DNA from 4 places in the Arthrobacter sp. Cr_A7 genome. Region 2 is predicted to be linked to each of the others. Evidence: riboswitches for the same ligand, from Rfam matches in the RefSeq annotation. Region 2 holds a riboswitch; each other region holds the start of a gene.

Region 1 (3,899 bases), on a different contig from region 2:
AGGGCTTCTCCAGCATTTGCCGCACCTGGATCAGGCCGGGCTCCCACTCCCACTCGTCCGGCACACCTTCGAGGCCGGAGTAATGCAGTTCGTAGAGGCAGAAGAGGGCCAGCTGGACATCATCGTCGCCGATGATGTCCGTGACCCCGGCCAGCTTCCCGCCGACCAGCCGGCGCAGCCCGGAAAGGGACTCGCCGGCGCTGCCGGGGTGTCCTGCCACAACCCCCAACAGGGCGCTGCTGATGGGGCCTCTCGGTTCCGGAAGTTTCATGGTGCTCCTTGGGTTCGGGCGGTGTGCCGGTGCGGTGCCGTCTGCATTGACGGTCCGTCAAGAAAGGTCAGTTGCCACGGCCGGTGGCGGGAGTGCGCGGGGACAGCATGATGGCCAGGGCGATCATGGCCAGGCCCAGGACGAGGTGCAGCCAGTTGTCCGCACCGTTCTCCGGGATGAAGTTTGCCGGCGTGTTGTCTCCTATGAGGAGGCCATACAGCCAGAGCACCAGGTAGATGACCCCGCCGTACGTGAAGAAGTTCCTGGCCTGGCGGTGGGTCCGCGCCATGAGCAGGCCGGCGGCGCCGAAGAGGCAGTGGACAAGGTTATGGAGAATGGATACCTGGAACACACCCAGCAGCAGCGCCCCTGAACCGGGCCCTGCGAAACCGAGGGAATCATAGTTGCGGGTAACTCCGGGGACGAATCCCAGGATGCCAACGAGCAGGAACCCGGCGCCGGCGGCAATGGCAGACCACTGCAGGGCGGTTCGGACGCCCGGTGGGCGGGTGCTGACTGCCATGTCCTGTACTCCTCTCACGCCTGAAACAATATAGTAAGCATGATTACTAATAAAAGCTAAGCAGGCTTTGTTTCTGCGTTGAGGGATACGGAACCTTCCCCGTTCCGTCCTTTTCTTACGCCGGACCGGTCCAGGTGTAAGGGTTGGGGTGCTGCCCGCCGCTGGGGCCCTGCTCGTACCCCTGTTGCCATGCCTTGCCGACGGCGGACACCAGTTCGGCCAGCAGCGGATAGTAGGGATGGTCCGGGCCGATGAAGATCATCTCGTCCTCGGCTTTGTCCAGTGCCGCCCGGACGGCGTTGTCAGCGGGCCTGCCGGTCATGCCGGGCCGTCTGCCCCTGCCGGGCGCAGCACCTCACGCATGGCCTCCACCACCAGGTCATGGTCCTGCATCTGCGGGAGCCCGGAAACGGTGACGGTGGCTACCGCGCCCACACCGGAGACATAGACCGGGAAGGACCCGCCGTGCGCGGCGTACAGGGTTTGGTCGAACCAGCCCTGGTCCTCGATCCGACCGCCCCGGAGCCGGCCGCGAAGCCCCACCAGCAGCGAGGGAACCTCATACCGGGCGGCGGTGCGCTGCTTCGCCCGGATCCAGTGTTCGTTGTCCGGGGTGGCGCCGGGCAGGGCCACATGGAACAGGACCTGATCGCCTTTGGTGATGTCGATCGCGATGGGCAGGCCACGCTCCTTCCCCAGTTCCACAAGGAGAAGTCCAAGGTTCAGCGAGTCGTCCAGGGAGAAGCCGGGGAACTGGAGCTCATGGATCTCCCCCTCGATGCGGCCGATGAGGGCCTGCAGCGATCCTTCCGGCTGCGCGGCGTCAGAGTCCGGATCGAAGTCGGTCACATGCGGCTGATTAGCAGTCATGGCCCACAATCTACCCCTGTCCCGGTGTAAACTGGACTCCGCCCAGCAGGGCAGTTCTACCCAAGCATCATTCCATTCAGAGCATTACTTAACGACAGGGGAGCGCCGCCGTCGGGCACTGGCCAAGGCCGGGAACCGGAGGTGGGCGCTGAGAGTGCGGACAGCCGCAGACCCTCGAACCTGATCCGGTTAGTACCGGCGCAAGGGAGTCGAGTTCTCGAAGTCCGGCAACGGCAGTAGCCGCTTGCCGTGCTTTCCCCTCCTGTTTCCCAGGAGGATCACATGAGCACTGCAGCAATCAAGAAGACCACCAGCAAGTCCTGGCGCGTCGTGGACATCGTGGTGGCGGCCCTGATCGCCATCGCCGGCGGCGTCATCTTCTGGGCCTGGTCCCAGGGTGCGGCCGCGGTTTCCGCGCCGATGAACGCCGTTTACCCGCCCCTGACCGGCCTGATCGCCGGCGGCTGGATGATCCCGGCGGTGCTGGGCATGCTCATCATCCGCAAGCCCGGCGCGGCATTGTTCTGCGAAACCGTCGCAGCCACCGGAGAGCTCCTGATGGGCTCACAGTACGGCGCCTCCGTGCTGTTCTCGGGCTTCGTCCAGGGCCTAGGCGCGGAGATCATCTTCGCCATCTTCGTGTACAAGAAGTTCAACCTGCCCGTTGCGCTGCTGGCCGGCGCGGCGGCGGGCCTCTTCTGTGGCCTGAATGATTCCTTCGCGCCGTGGGGCTGGAACATCGCCTACTCGGGCGGCGACAAGCTGGCCTACATCATCTTCACCGCGATTTCCGGAGCGGTCATCGCCGGTGCACTGTCCTGGATCGCCACCCGGGGACTGGCGAAGACCGGGGTGCTGAGCTCCTTCGCCTCGCGCAAGGCAGCAACGGAGCCCGTCCTCTCCTGATGCAGGCACCTTCGCACCAGGCCGGGGCCGGAGCAGTGCCGCCGGCGGCCATCACCGCCCGCGGCTGGGGGTGGCGGCATGCCGGCCGCCCCAAGCCCGCGGTACACGGCCTTGACCTCGACATCGCGCCGGGGGAGCGGGTGCTCCTGCTCGGCCCTTCCGGTGCCGGCAAATCCACCCTCCTGCATGCCCTTGCCGGGGTTCTGGGCGACGCGAACGACGACGGCGAGGCGGGCGATTCGGACGAGTCAGGTTCGCTGCTCGTCGACGGCGTGTCCCCCCGCGGGCAGCGCGGCCATGCCGGGCTGATGCAGCAGGACCCCGAAACACAGGTGGTCCTCTCCCGCGTAGGCGACGACGTCGCCTTCGGCGCCGAAAACCTTGCCGTGCCCCGTGATGCCATCTGGACCCGCGTGCAGGAGGCGCTTGACGACGTCGGCCTGTCCCACCTGCCGCTGGACCATCCGACGTCGGCCCTGTCCGGCGGCCAAAAGCAGCGCCTCGCGCTGGCGGGCATCCTTGCGATGCGGCCCGGGCTGATCCTTTTGGATGAGCCCACCGCCAACCTGGACCCGGCGGGTGTGCTGGAGGTCCGCGACGCCGTGGCCCGGTGCCTGGACAAGACCGGCGCAACGCTGGTGGTGGTGGAGCACCGGGTGTCGGTCTGGAAGGACCTGGTGGACCGGATTGTGGTCTTGCAGCCCGGCTCGGCCTCTGATCCTGCGGTACTGCTGGACGGGCCTCCGGACCAGGTGCTGAGTGAGGCGCGGACCTTGCTGATGGCCGCCGGAGTGTGGGTGCCCGGTTATGTGCCTGCCACGCGTGCCCGTGCTGTCGTGCCGGCCGCGGGGACGGGAAATCTCCTGCTCGCCGCCGAAAAGCTGGCAGTGTCCCGGGAACGTCCGCGCCGCAGCGGGTTCCGCAGGATCCCGCCAGTCCCGGTGCAGGAAGACATCACCGCGCAGGTGCGGTCCGGCCAGGCGCTGGCTGTGGTGGGACCCAACGGTGCGGGAAAATCGACGTTCGCCCTGACCCTCGCGGGGCTCCTGGAGCCGGTTGCCGGCAAGGTTTCCGCCACCACCGACTTGAGCCGGGGAGCGGGAATCGACCCCTACAAGTGGAAAGCCGAGCAGCTGATCGAGCGGGTGGGGACGGTGTTCCAGGAACCCGAGCACCAGTTCGTTACCGGCAATGTGCTCGATGAACTGCTGTTCGGGCCCCGGCACCTGGGGCACGGCGAGGATCGCGTTGACGAACTGCTGGAACGGCTGCGGCTCACCGCGCTGGTGGACGCCAACCCGTACACACTTTCCGGCGGGGAGAAGCGGC
Region 2 (3,899 bases):
CCGGCGAGGTCCCCCAGCTGTTCAACTTCGAAATCACTGATCCCCGGGATGCGGACGGCCTGGACGGCGGGTGCACTGCCGCCTTCGTCCAGGACGCCGGCACGCTTGAGCGCGGCGTCATGGGTGGCAACAAAGATCTCGGTGAAGCCCATGGGAAGTACCCTTCTTCCGTTGACGGTGGTGCCGGCCGGGAGCAATGCCTGCCGCCCGGCCGTTCGGGTTCAGCCTAGTACGGGAACGCCCGGGTCAGCGTGCCGCTACCCGGATGCTGTTCCGCCAGGGGTCTTCAAACCGCAGTTCGGCTCCGGTGTGGTGGGCCCGCACGCCGGCGAGCTTCAGGCGGTCCGCCAGCGCGCCGACGTCGTCACCCGCGGGCACCTCGATGAGGACTTCACCGAGGCCCAGCGTGTCCTTGCGCGGCCCCGCGCCGCGGCTGTTCCAGACATTCATGGCCATGTGGTGGTGGTAACGGCCGGCGGAGACGAAGAGGGCCTGCCCATGCCATCCGGCCGTTTTTTCGAACCCAAGGACACCGACGTAAAAATCGCGCGCGGACTGCACGTCACCCACCTGGAGGTGGACGTGGCCCACTCCTGCGGTTGTCCTGTGCTGCCCTTCCAGGGAATCCTCCGTCAGGTGCTGCTCAAGGTACCGCTGCGGCGGCAGGGCCAGGCTGTCCATGACCACGTCGGTTCCGTTCCAGGACCAGTTGCTGCGGGGCCGGTCCCAGTAGAGCTCTATGCCGTTGCCTTCGGGGTCGTTGAAGTAGAAGGCCTCGCTGACCAGGTGGTCGGCGCTCCCGGCGAAGGACCGCGGCTCGTATTGGGCGGCGGTGGCGATGGTCGCCGCGAGGGAGGCCTGGTCCTCGAACAGCAGGGCCGTGTGGAACAGGCCCGCTTCTCCCCTGCCCGGGAGGTTCAGCCCGGGCGCGGGCGCAAGATGGACCAGCGGCTTTTGCAGCCGGCCCAGGTACAGCCCGCCGTCCTGTTCGGCGACCACTTCAAGGCCAAGGGCGCGCTGGTAGTAATCGGTCATGACCTTCATGTCGCCGACCTTGAGCATGACGGTGCCCATGGTGAGGTCGGCAGGAAGAAGATCCTGGCTGGTTGCTTCTGCAGTCATTGAACGCTCCCTGTGCTGGCGGCCGTCGCGATGGGGCGGCCTGTCACAGTTAAAATTACTTGAAGCTTCAATTTATTCCAAGTGCTTCGGCCCGGAAATATCCTTAGCGGATGATGCGGCCTCCCAGCACCACATGGGCGAGTTGGCTGACCGTCCGGGGTACCGTCAGCGGATCCTCGCTGCAGAGGACGACGTCGGCGCGCGCCCCCTCGTGCAGGCCGTCCGCACCGAGCCACTTCCGGGCTGACCAGCAGGCTGCGTCCAGTGCAGCAGCCATAGGCAGTCCGGCCTCATGCAGGGCCAAAATCTCGTCCGCGATTCTTCCGTGGTTGAGGACGCTGCCGGCGTCCGTACCGGCGAAGATCCTCACGCCGGCCTCGTAAGCTTCCGCCACCCGCTCCATCCGCCGCTCCCACAGCGCCAGCATGTGGTCCGCGTACCGCGGAAACTTGGGCCGGGCCTTGGCGGCGATGTCCGGGAACGTCGCGATGTTGATGAGTGTGGGGACGATCGGCACTCCCTGTTCGGCGAACCGGGGAAGATGCCGGGGCAGGAGTCCGGTGGCATGCTCGATGCAGTCGATGCCAGCGTCCAGCATCTGGTCCAGGGTGTCCTCAGCGAAGCAGTGGGCGGTGACCCGGGCGCCTTCGTCATGCGCCGCCTGTACCGCGTCCCGCACGACGGCGGAGGGAAAGGACGGCGCCAGGTCGCCAATGCCGCGGTCGATCCAGTCCCCCACGAGCTTGACCCAGCCGTCACCGTCGCGGGCCTGCTTGCGAACGGCTTCAACAAGGCCTTCCGGTTCCACCTCGTCGGCGAAACCGCGAAGATATCGGCGGGTCCGGGCAACGTGCCGTCCAGCGCGGATCAGCACCGGGAAGTCCCGGCCGCCCTGCATCCAGCGGGTGTCGGCCGGGGAGCCGGCATCCCTGACCAGCATGGTGCCGGCCGCCAGGTCTGCCCGGGCCTGGTCTTCGGCGGCAGCAGCGTCCACCGGGCCGCCGGGTCCGAGCCCGATGTGGCAGTGGGCATCCACAAAACCTGGCAGGACCCAGCCCTCCAGCACCTTGTCCGGCACCTGCTGCGGGCGTTTGAAGGTCAACAGCCCGTCAATGGACCACAGGCCCCGCCGCTCGCTGTCCGGCCCGGCAAGCACCGGGCCGCTGAATTCGATGATCTCCGGTATTGGACTCCTTTTCCCGCCAGTCAGGCTAGCACCGGCCATGTGACAAGCCCCTCCCGGAAGGCTGTGGTAGCTTTCTTCCTGACCACACGGGTGCCCCTGCAGGGGCTGAGATCGGGCTGACGCAGCCTGCGACCGTTGAACCTGTCCGGGTAATGCCGGCGAAGGAAGTGAGTATTCCTTGAATACACCCAATGAACAGTTGAACCCTGCCCTGAATCAGTCCCGCGAAAGCGTGGCCGGTGGGGCGGCGGAAGGCCAGGTCACCCAGTCCCTGACGTCGCATTCGCTTGCGTTCATCGAAGACGCAGAGTCGGGAATCCGGGTACCCGTAACGGAAATTGCCCTGGAGCCTTCCCCCAACGGGGAACCGAACGGGCCCTTCCGGACCTACCGGACGGCCGGACCGGGCAGCGATCCGGTTCGCGGCCTCAGCCCCTTCCGGTCCGAATGGATCGTGGCGCGGGGCGACACCGAAGCGTACGGCGGCAGGGAGCGGAACCTGCTCGACGACGGCCGCTCGGCTGTCCGCCGCGGCGCAGCCTCCGCCGAGTGGCAGGGGGCCCAGCCGGTGCCCCGCCGCGCCGTCGAGGGCAAGACGGTAACGCAGATGCACTACGCCAGGCAGGGCATCATCACCCCCGAGATGCGCTTCGTGGCGCTGCGCGAGAACTGCGACGTTGAGCTGGTCCGCAGTGAAGTCGCGGCCGGCCGGGCCATCATTCCCAACAACATCAACCATCCCGAGTCAGAGCCGATGATCATCGGTAAGGCCTTCCTGGTCAAGATCAATGCCAATATCGGCAATTCGGCCGTCACCAGCTCCATTGCCGAGGAAGTGGACAAGCTGCAGTGGGCCACCCAGTGGGGGGCCGACACCGTGATGGACCTGTCCACCGGCGATGACATCCACACCACCCGGGAGTGGATCATCCGCAACTCCCCCGTCCCGATCGGCACCGTGCCCATCTACCAGGCATTGGAAAAGGTCAACGGGGAAGCCAATGCGCTGACCTGGGAGATTTTCCGCGACACCGTGATCGAGCAGTGCGAGCAGGGTGTGGACTACATGACCGTGCACGCCGGCGTCCTGCTCCGGTATGTTCCGCTGACCGCCAACCGGGTCACGGGCATCGTCTCGCGGGGAGGCTCCATCATGGCGGGCTGGTGCCTGGCCCACCACCAGGAAAACTTCCTGTACACACACTTCGACGAGCTGTGTGAAATCTTCGCCAGGTACGACGTCGCGTTTTCCCTCGGCGACGGCCTGCGGCCGGGAGCTACGGCGGACGCCAATGACGCCGCGCAGTTCGCGGAGCTGGACACGCTGGCCGAGCTCACCCAGCGGGCCTGGAAATACGACGTGCAGGTGATGGTGGAGGGCCCGGGGCACATTCCGTTCCACCTGGTCCGGGAAAACGTCGAACGGCAGCAGGAACTCTGCAAGGGGGCACCGTTTTACACACTGGGGCCGCTGGTCACTGACGTGGCTCCCGGTTATGACCACATCACGTCAGCGATCGGCGCCACGGAAATCGCCCGGTACGGCACGGCCATGCTGTGCTACGTCACACCGAAGGAACACCTGGGCCTG
Region 3 (3,899 bases), on a different contig from region 2:
GCCGATGCAGCCGTCAGGTGGTCCACGTAGGACTTGGTGACCGGACCCAGTTTCGCCTGGACGGGGCGGGTGCTCAGCCAGGACCTGTGCAGTTCCGACTCCACTTCCAGGCACTGCCGCGCGGAGGCAGCCCAGAACACCTGCTCCGTTTCGGTGGGTGCCAGGGCACTTGCCCGTGCCAGGACGCGGGAGTAGCCGTTGAGGTAGATGGCGTCCTGGGCCAGGTAGTAGGCAAACTCCTTTTCGGGGAGGCTTCCGGAGGCCAGTCCGCGGATGAAGTCCAGCCCGTAGATCGCCTTGAGGTCCTCGTCGGCTTCGGCCCGCAGCCGCGCCGCGAATCCTCCGGCGGGCGGGACGGGGCGCAGGTGGTGGAAATGGTGGACCGGCCCGTTCCCTGTTCCCACGTCCAGGCGTCCGGAGGCTTCCAACGCGCCTGCCAGCCATGGCTTCACTTCCCGCAGCGATGCCTCCCAGTCCCCCAGCCGCGCCTGGACAGTGGCCATCGCCGAGGAGAGCGAACAGCCGGTGCCGTGACTGTTGGGGGTGGCCACCCGCTCCCCCGGCACCTGGATGACTTCTGCTCCCAGCAATCCGTTCATGTTGACCAGCGCGTCCGGGCATTCGGCCCCGGCCAGGTGGCCTCCCTTCACCAGCACGGTGGTCCCGGTGGCAGCTGCCAGGCGCTTCCCCTGATCGAGCGCGCCTTCCCAGGAATCCTGCGGGCTTTCGCCCACCAGCATGGCGAGCTCGGCCAGGTTGGGCGTGAGGAGATGGGCGAGCGGCAGCAGGTCGCGGAGCGCAGCCTCAGCTGATTCCTGCAGCAGCCGGTCGCCGCTGGTGGCGACCATCACCGGGTCGAGGACCACGACGGCGGGCCGCACCTTTTCGAGCCATACCCGGACCACCCCGATGACGGCGGCGTCCCCAAGCATGCCGATTTTCACGGCGTCGATGGTGATGTCGTCACTGATGGCGTCCAGCTGGCTGGCCAGGAAGGAAGCCGGCGGGACGTGGACGGCTTCCACGCCGCGGGTGTTCTGTGCCGTGAGGGCTGTGATGGCAGCCATGCCGTACCCGCCGTGCGCGGCAATACTTTTGAGGTCCGCCTGGATACCCGCTCCACCGGAGGGGTCCGAACCCGCAATGGACAGGACACGGGGCAGGTCCCGGCCGGAATCCGGCAGGACAGGAGTGGACTGGAGAGCTTCCGCGGGCATTGCAAGAGTCGAAGACAAGAGACATCCCTTCGCCGGTACTAGCCGGACAGGTTCAACGGGTGTGGATCTCAGCCGGCCCTTCGCGCGGCACCCCGTGTCGGTTCCCCAGCCTAGCCGTTTTGCCGCCGACGCACCGAAGGTGACGTGCCGCTGCTTCTGGAACCTGGTCCGGGCCGAAACACTGTTAACGCCGGATGCCCGGAACCGGCCGTGAGGGCGATTCCGGGCATCCGGGTTTTTGTTTGTGCTGCCTGCGGTTAGAGCTCGGAAGCAGGAACTCCCACACCGAGGATGATCGGAGCCTCGGCCTGCTTGGCGCCTGCAGTGTCCGCACCGGAGGCGGCAGCCGGTTCCGGCGCCTTCGCGGCATGCGAGTGGCCTGCACTGGCTGCGGGGACGCTCTCGTGGTGCTGGACGGACGTCTCGTTGGCAGCCCCCTGGGCACGGCTGGCGCTGCGGTTGCGCCGTGGCCTCCGCTGCCGTGACTGCTCCACGGTGTGGTCCGACCAGTCCTTCTCAACGGTTGCGGCGGCGGACGGCTGCCCGGCCTTGGCCGGTTCCGAAACTGCCGGTGCCGAAACTACCGGTGCCGGAGCTGCCGATGCCGAAACCGCAGCTTCCGGCTGTTCTGCCGGAGCCTCGGCAGCCGGAGCGGGCTCACCGAGGTGCGCAAAGGCTTCAGCGAGCCGGTCGAGGGTGAGGGCAGGTTGCGCCTGCTGTTCTTCCGCGTGCTCGACGAACGGCAGGGCGACCTTCTCACCGCCAAACGTCAGGACAGCGGCGGGACGGGAGGAGGCATCGGCGTCGTGCTTGTCCGCCTCGACCGGCGCTGCCTGCTGGGCCGGCTGTGCCTGGCGGGCAGCCGCAACTTCATCGTCGTGCAGGTGGGCCGCGTGGGCTGCTGCAGCGATGTTGGCGAGGGCCAGTCGGGTTGCTTCCGCCTTGGCGTGGCGTTCGGCGTCTGACGGGTCCGGGTGGACCGTGTGCACGTGTACGGCCGCGGCCGCCGGGGCAACGTCAGGCTGCTGGCCGCCGCGTCCGCGCCGCCGCTTGCGGTCGGGACGGACACCGGGCTGGGTGCTGTCGGTCCGCTGGCCTTCGTTGCGGTGTCCTTCAGCACGGGCTTCAGGCCGGCTGTCGGCACGCTGCACGTGGTGCTCGGCGGCAACGATGTTGGCGCGTCGGTGCTCCACGGGATCGTCGTGGGTGACCACGCCGCGCCCGGCGCACGCCTCACACTGCTCACCGAAGACCTCCAGGAGCCCGGTGCCCATGCGCTTGCGCGTCATTTGGACCAGGCCCAGCGAGGTGACCTCGGCAACCTGGTGCTTGGTACGGTCACGGCCCAGGCACTCCACCAGCCGGCGCAGCACCAGGTCCCGGTTGGACTCCAGCACCATGTCGATGAAGTCGATGACGATGATGCCGCCGATGTCGCGCAGCCGGAGCTGCCGTACAACTTCCTCGGCCGCTTCAAGGTTGTTCTTCGTGACGGTTTCTTCGAGGTTGCCGCCGCTGCCGGTGAACTTGCCGGTGTTGACGTCCACCACGGTCATGGCTTCGGTGCGGTCGATGACCAGCGAACCGCCGGAGGGCAGGAACACCTTGCGTTCCAGGGCCTTGTGGATCTGCTCGTCGATCCGCCAGGCCGCGAAGATGTCCTGGTCCTTGGTCCACTTCTCGAGGCGGCCCACGAGGTCCGGCGCCACGTAGGTGACGTAGGCCTCGATGGTGTCCCAGGCTTCCTCGCCGGAAACAATCAGCTTGGAGAAGTCCTCGTTGAAGACGTCACGGACCACCTTGATGGTGAGGTCCGGTTCGCCATAGAGCAGTTCCGGCGCCAGGACCTTGGTGGAGGTGGACTGGCTTTCGATGCCTTCCCACTGGGCCCGCAGACGGTTGATGTCGTGCGTCAGCTCTTCCTCGGACGCTCCCTCGGCGGCTGTGCGGACAATGACGCCCGCGTGCTCCGGAAGGCGGTCCTTGAGGATGCGCTTGAGGCGGTTGCGTTCGACGTCGGGCAGCTTGCGGGAGATGCCTGTCATGGAGCCGCCGGGCACGTACACGAGGTAGCGGCCGGGCAGCGAGATCTGGCTGGTCAGGCGTGCACCCTTGTGGCCCACCGGGTCCTTGGTGACCTGGACCAGGACGGTGTCGCCGGACTTGAGGGCGTTTTCGATGCGGCGCTGCTTGCCTTCGAGGTTGACGGCCTCCCAGTTCACCTCGCCGGCGTACAGGACGGCGTTGCGGCCGCGTCCGATGTCAACAAAGGCAGCCTCCATGGAGGGCAGGACATTCTGGACCTTGCCGAGGTAGACGTTGCCGATGAGCGAATCCTGCTGCGTCTTGGACACGAAGTGTTCCGCCAGGACGCCGTCCTCAAGGACCGCAATCTGGATTCTGTCGTCGCGCTGCCGGACAATCATTTGCCGGTCAACGGACTCGCGGCGGGCCAGGAACTCGGCCTCGGTGATCACGGTGCGGCGGCGGCCGGTATCGCGGGACTCGCGGCGGCGCTGCTTCTTCGCCTCCAGCCTGGTGGAACCCTTGACGCTGGTGACCCGGTTGCTGACGGCCGGTTCGGTGGCAACGCGGGGCGCGCGGACGCGGGTCACGGTGTTGGGCGGGTCGTCATCCCCGCCGCCGGTCAGTTCCAGGTCCTGGTCCCCACGGCGGCGGCGA
Region 4 (3,899 bases), on a different contig from region 2:
ATCACGGGCCGTGAAACAGCCGGCGGTGTTGGGGAGGACCCGGATGCCGTGGTCCACGAGCAGCTGGAAAAGCGAGCCCGTTTCCGCGGTCGAATAGCGGCGCATGGCCACGGTGGTCAGTGCTGTCCCGGATGCCAGGAGCGCGGCTCCGAGGCCGTCCAGGCTTGGGGCGCCGCCGGTGCCCATGATGAGCCGCGATGCCAGGGGTACGCCGTCAATGACCAGTGTGTCGTCCATGCCGGAGGCGCCGGCCGGTGTGATGGTGGTGGTTTCGGTCATGGTCTCAGCCTCCCTGCACTGCCGTGACGAGCTCGACGTCGTCTCCGTCGGCGAGCGCTGTTGCGAACCATTGGCTCCGGGGTACTACCTGCGCGTTGTGCGCCACCGCCACGCCGAGTTTGCCGCCGTCGCGGGCCTGGCCATCAGCGGCGAGCGGGCGGCCGGTGACCTGGCTGACGAGCATGGTGATGGAGGCCCCGTCAGCCACCGTATGTTGTTGTCCGTTCAGGGTGATGTTCATGCTGTCTCCTTGATGTTGAAGATGGTGGCGGCCGGTTCTCGCACGGAAAACCGGCCCGGGTTGAACGGTTGCCAGCGGACGTCCGCCGTGCCGTCCAGAAGGTCCCGGCAGATGGCCGCCGCTGCGGGGGCCAGGAGGACGCCGTGCCGGAAGAATCCGGTGGCAATGATCAGTCCCGCAACGTGTGCGGATTCCCCGGCTGCCGGATCGCCGGCCAGCGGCACCCGGCCCAGCAGCGGGGCGTTGTCCGGGGTGCCGGGCCGCGCCCGTGCTGTGCATTCCAGCAGTTCGAGTTCGGCGACGGCGGGCACCAGGACCTGGGCATCGCGGAGGAGCTGGTAGACCCCGCCTGCTGATACAGCGCCCGCTGCAGCCCGGGCACCGGCCGCCGGTGCGCTTTGTGTTGCGGCAAGGGCATCCTCACGCTGGGTGGCTCCGATCACCACCGTCCCGTCCTGCCGCGGGACGATATACACGGGGACGCCGTGGACCAGCCCGCGGACGGTTGAGGTCACCAGCGGCTGGAGGTGTCGGGGCACTGCCAGGCGCAGGATATCCCCATACACCGGCCGCAGCGGCAGCTGCAGGCCGTCGGGCAGGCCCGCCAGGGCTGCGGCATCCAGGCCGTTGGCAACGATCGTTTCGCGGGCCAGGACCGTGCCGCCGCCTGCGAGCAGGGCCCCGGCCACTGCCCCGTCCGCCCAGACCAGCCCGGCGGCCCGGTCCGGCACGGCGTAGCCGTCGATGGCCCCCGCCACGTCTGTTCCATTACTTTCGACGGCGGAGCCATGCGCGGCGAGCGCGCGCCGCAGGCAGGACACCAGGCGCCGGGGATCCACCTGGTGGTCCGCGGGAGTGTCCAGTGCGCAGGCGATGGCAGGGCTGAGCAGCGGTTCCCGGCGTCGGGCCTCCCTGACAGTCAACGGCTCCACGGACAGGCCGCTGGCCTGCTGCACCCCGCGCAAATCCATCAGGGCGCGGCGGTCGGCAGCATCGGCACCCACGGCGAGCGTCGGCGTCGTGAGGTACCCGGGACTTTCGCCGGAAGCGGCGGCCAGTTCCGCGGCAAAGCCCGGCCACCGGGCGGAGGAGGCAAGCATGAGCTCCAGGAGGTCCTCCTCCTGGTAGTGCAGCTCGCTCACCGGCGCCAGCATTCCGGCAGCCGCCCAGCTGGCCCCGGCTCCGGGCGCGTCATCGATCAGCACGACGGACCGTCCGGAACGCCTCGCCTCCCAGGCGATGGCATGCCCAACCACTCCGCCGCCAATCACGGCCACGTCGGCACGGGTGGCGCCGGAGGAAGCCCCGGGCGGGGCAACGTTTGGGGTGCTCATGTGTCTCCTTCCCTACGCCGGCATTAACCGGATCAGGTCAAGCGGTCGGCTCTGACGCCCTCTCAGCCCGGCGCTTTATGACAGCTGCCGCGGGCTCCCGCAGTACGAGGCCAGTGTAGAGGAACTAGGCTTGCAGCCATGAATGTGTCCCAGTCCCCTGCCCCCGCTGCCGCAGTCCCCGCCGCCGATGCCTTTACCCATGCCGAAGGCACTGCAGGCCTGAACAGCGCCCGGCTTTACCTCTGCACTGATGCCCGCCGGGACCGCGGGGACTTCGGGCAGTTCGTGGATGCTGCCTTTGCCGGCGGCGTGGACATCATCCAGTTGCGGGACAAGGCCATCGAGGCGGCCGAGGAGCTGGAGCTGCTGGCGGTTTTGAAGGAAGCGGCGCAGCGCCATGGCCGGCTGTGGGCTGTGAATGACCGGGCGGACATCGCCGTGTTGTCCGGTGCGCCGGTGTTCCACATCGGTCAGAAGGACCTTCCGTTGGATGCAGCCCGCACCCTGCTCAACGGCAACGCCGCCATCGGGCTTTCCAGCCATGCCCCCGGGCAGGTGGACGCCGCCCTCGCTGCCGCAGCCGGACCGTCCGCGCTTGACTACTTCTGCGTCGGACCGGTCTGGGCCACGCCCACCAAACCCGGCAGGGCCGCCGTCGGGCTGGACCTGGTGAAGTACGCCGCCGAAGCCTCGGCCGAGGCCGGGAGCGGGGTGCCCTGGTTCGCCATCGGCGGCATCGACCACTCCAATGTGGACCAGGTTGTGGAAGCAGGAGCGAGCCGGATCGTTGTGGTGCGTGCCATCACGGAAGCCGATGACCCTGCCGCCGCTGCCGCCGCCCTTCTCGCTGCCTTGGACGGGGCCACACCCTAAAGACGCCGCAACACGGCGCAGCCCCGTGCGGCGTCAATGCCATGCAAAATCGGGGTTCTTCGGGCTAGGCTGATTTTCGTGTCACATCATCGGCTGGCTCCCAACGTCCACGAGCACAACAATGCCCTCGAGGAAGCCCTGGGTGCCCTGCGGACCGAACTGGAACTGCCCGGCCCATACCCCGTACACGCAGTCAGGGATGCCGAAGCGGCCGTCGCGGCCTTGCAGCTGCCGGCCTATGACCTCACCGGGGTCGGGTTTATCACCATCGATCCTGCATCGTCCACGGATTTGGACCAGGCCCTGTTCATCGAGGCCGACGGCGATGGGTACCACGTGCTGTACGCCATCGCCGATGTTCCCTCCTTCGTGACGCCCGGCGGGCCCCTGGACGCCGAAACACGGCGCCGCGGCCAGACGTTCTATGCCCCTGACGGCCGGATTCCGCTGCATCCGGAAGTCATCAGCGAGGGAGCCGGGAGCCTGCTGCCGGGGCAGGACTGTTCCGCCTTTGTCTGGGATTTCCGGCTGGACAGCGACGCCGAAGTCACCTCCGTCGCCGTGAAGCGGGCGCGCATGCGCAGCCGGGCCAAGCTCAGCTACAAGGGGGCGCAGGCTGAGCTGGATTCGGGCAACGCAACCCCCGTACTGCAGCTGCTCAAAGAGGTTGGCCTCAAGCGCGTGGAGCTGGAACGTGCCCGTGAAGGCGCCAGCCTGAACATGCCGGAACAGGAGATCGTCCAGCTTCCCGACGGCGGCTACCGCATCGCCGCCGCCCCGCAGCTTCCCGTGGAGGACTGGAACGCGCAGATTTCGCTGATGACGGGCATGGCCGCCGCCCAGCTCATGCTGGCAGGGAGGGTGGGTATCCTGCGCACCATGCCCGCGCCGGATGAACGCTCCCTCAACCACTTCCGGCTGCAGACCGAAGTGCTGGGCAAACCTTGGGACGGGGAAGTCAGCTACGGCGAATACCTGCGGACCCTGGACCCCACCGATCCCCGGCAGCTGGCCATCATGCATTCGGCGGGAATGCTGTTCAGGGGCGCCTCCTACACCGCCTTTGACGGTGTGGTCCCGGAAGACGCGGTGCAGTCCGCCATCGGTGCCTCCTACGCCCACACCACCGCTCCGCTGCGCCGGCTGGTGGACCGCTTCGTGCTGGTGATCTG

What was found. Region 2 has a riboswitch for thiamine pyrophosphate ahead of thiC (phosphomethylpyrimidine synthase ThiC). Riboswitches for the same ligand answer to the same signal wherever they lie in the genome.
Region 1: linked by a shared signal. The riboswitch ahead of P2Q66_RS08755 (ECF transporter S component) and the one ahead of thiC (phosphomethylpyrimidine synthase ThiC) in region 2 are both predicted to bind thiamine pyrophosphate.
Region 3: linked by a shared signal. The riboswitch ahead of thiD (bifunctional hydroxymethylpyrimidine kinase/phosphomethylpyrimidine kinase) and the one ahead of thiC (phosphomethylpyrimidine synthase ThiC) in region 2 are both predicted to bind thiamine pyrophosphate.
Region 4: linked by a shared signal. The riboswitch ahead of thiO (glycine oxidase ThiO) and the one ahead of thiC (phosphomethylpyrimidine synthase ThiC) in region 2 are both predicted to bind thiamine pyrophosphate.

Annotation. Positions count from the first base shown of each region.
Region 1 covers NZ_JARHXQ010000141.1:18,541-22,439, reverse strand. Annotated here, with positions in the region: gene P2Q66_RS08775 (iron-containing redox enzyme family protein) at 1-271, opposite strand, end outside; gene P2Q66_RS08770 (DUF4383 domain-containing protein) at 339-794, opposite strand; gene P2Q66_RS08765 (hypothetical protein) at 910-1,116, opposite strand; gene P2Q66_RS08760 (heme-degrading domain-containing protein) at 1,113-1,664, opposite strand; TPP riboswitch at 1,751-1,889, shown strand; gene P2Q66_RS08755 (ECF transporter S component) at 1,947-2,570, shown strand; gene P2Q66_RS08750 (ATP-binding cassette domain-containing protein) at 2,570-3,899, shown strand, end outside.
Region 2 covers NZ_JARHXQ010000036.1:418-4,316, reverse strand. Annotated here, with positions in the region: gene P2Q66_RS01940 (hypothetical protein) at 1-152, opposite strand, end outside; gene P2Q66_RS01935 (VOC family protein) at 247-1,122, opposite strand; gene P2Q66_RS01930 (amidohydrolase family protein) at 1,226-2,308, opposite strand; TPP riboswitch at 2,385-2,492, shown strand; partial or broken gene thiC (phosphomethylpyrimidine synthase ThiC) at 2,487-3,899, shown strand, end outside.
Region 3 covers NZ_JARHXQ010000321.1:2,174-6,072, reverse strand. Annotated here, with positions in the region: gene thiD (bifunctional hydroxymethylpyrimidine kinase/phosphomethylpyrimidine kinase) at 1-1,217, opposite strand, end outside; TPP riboswitch at 1,225-1,322, opposite strand; gene P2Q66_RS19420 (Rne/Rng family ribonuclease) at 1,475-3,899, opposite strand, start outside.
Region 4 covers NZ_JARHXQ010000230.1:931-4,829, forward strand. Annotated here, with positions in the region: gene P2Q66_RS13725 (thiazole synthase) at 1-279, opposite strand, end outside; gene thiS (sulfur carrier protein ThiS) at 284-520, opposite strand; gene thiO (glycine oxidase ThiO) at 517-1,854, opposite strand; TPP riboswitch at 1,847-1,965, opposite strand; gene thiE (thiamine phosphate synthase) at 1,993-2,727, shown strand; gene P2Q66_RS13745 (RNB domain-containing ribonuclease) at 2,806-3,899, shown strand, end outside.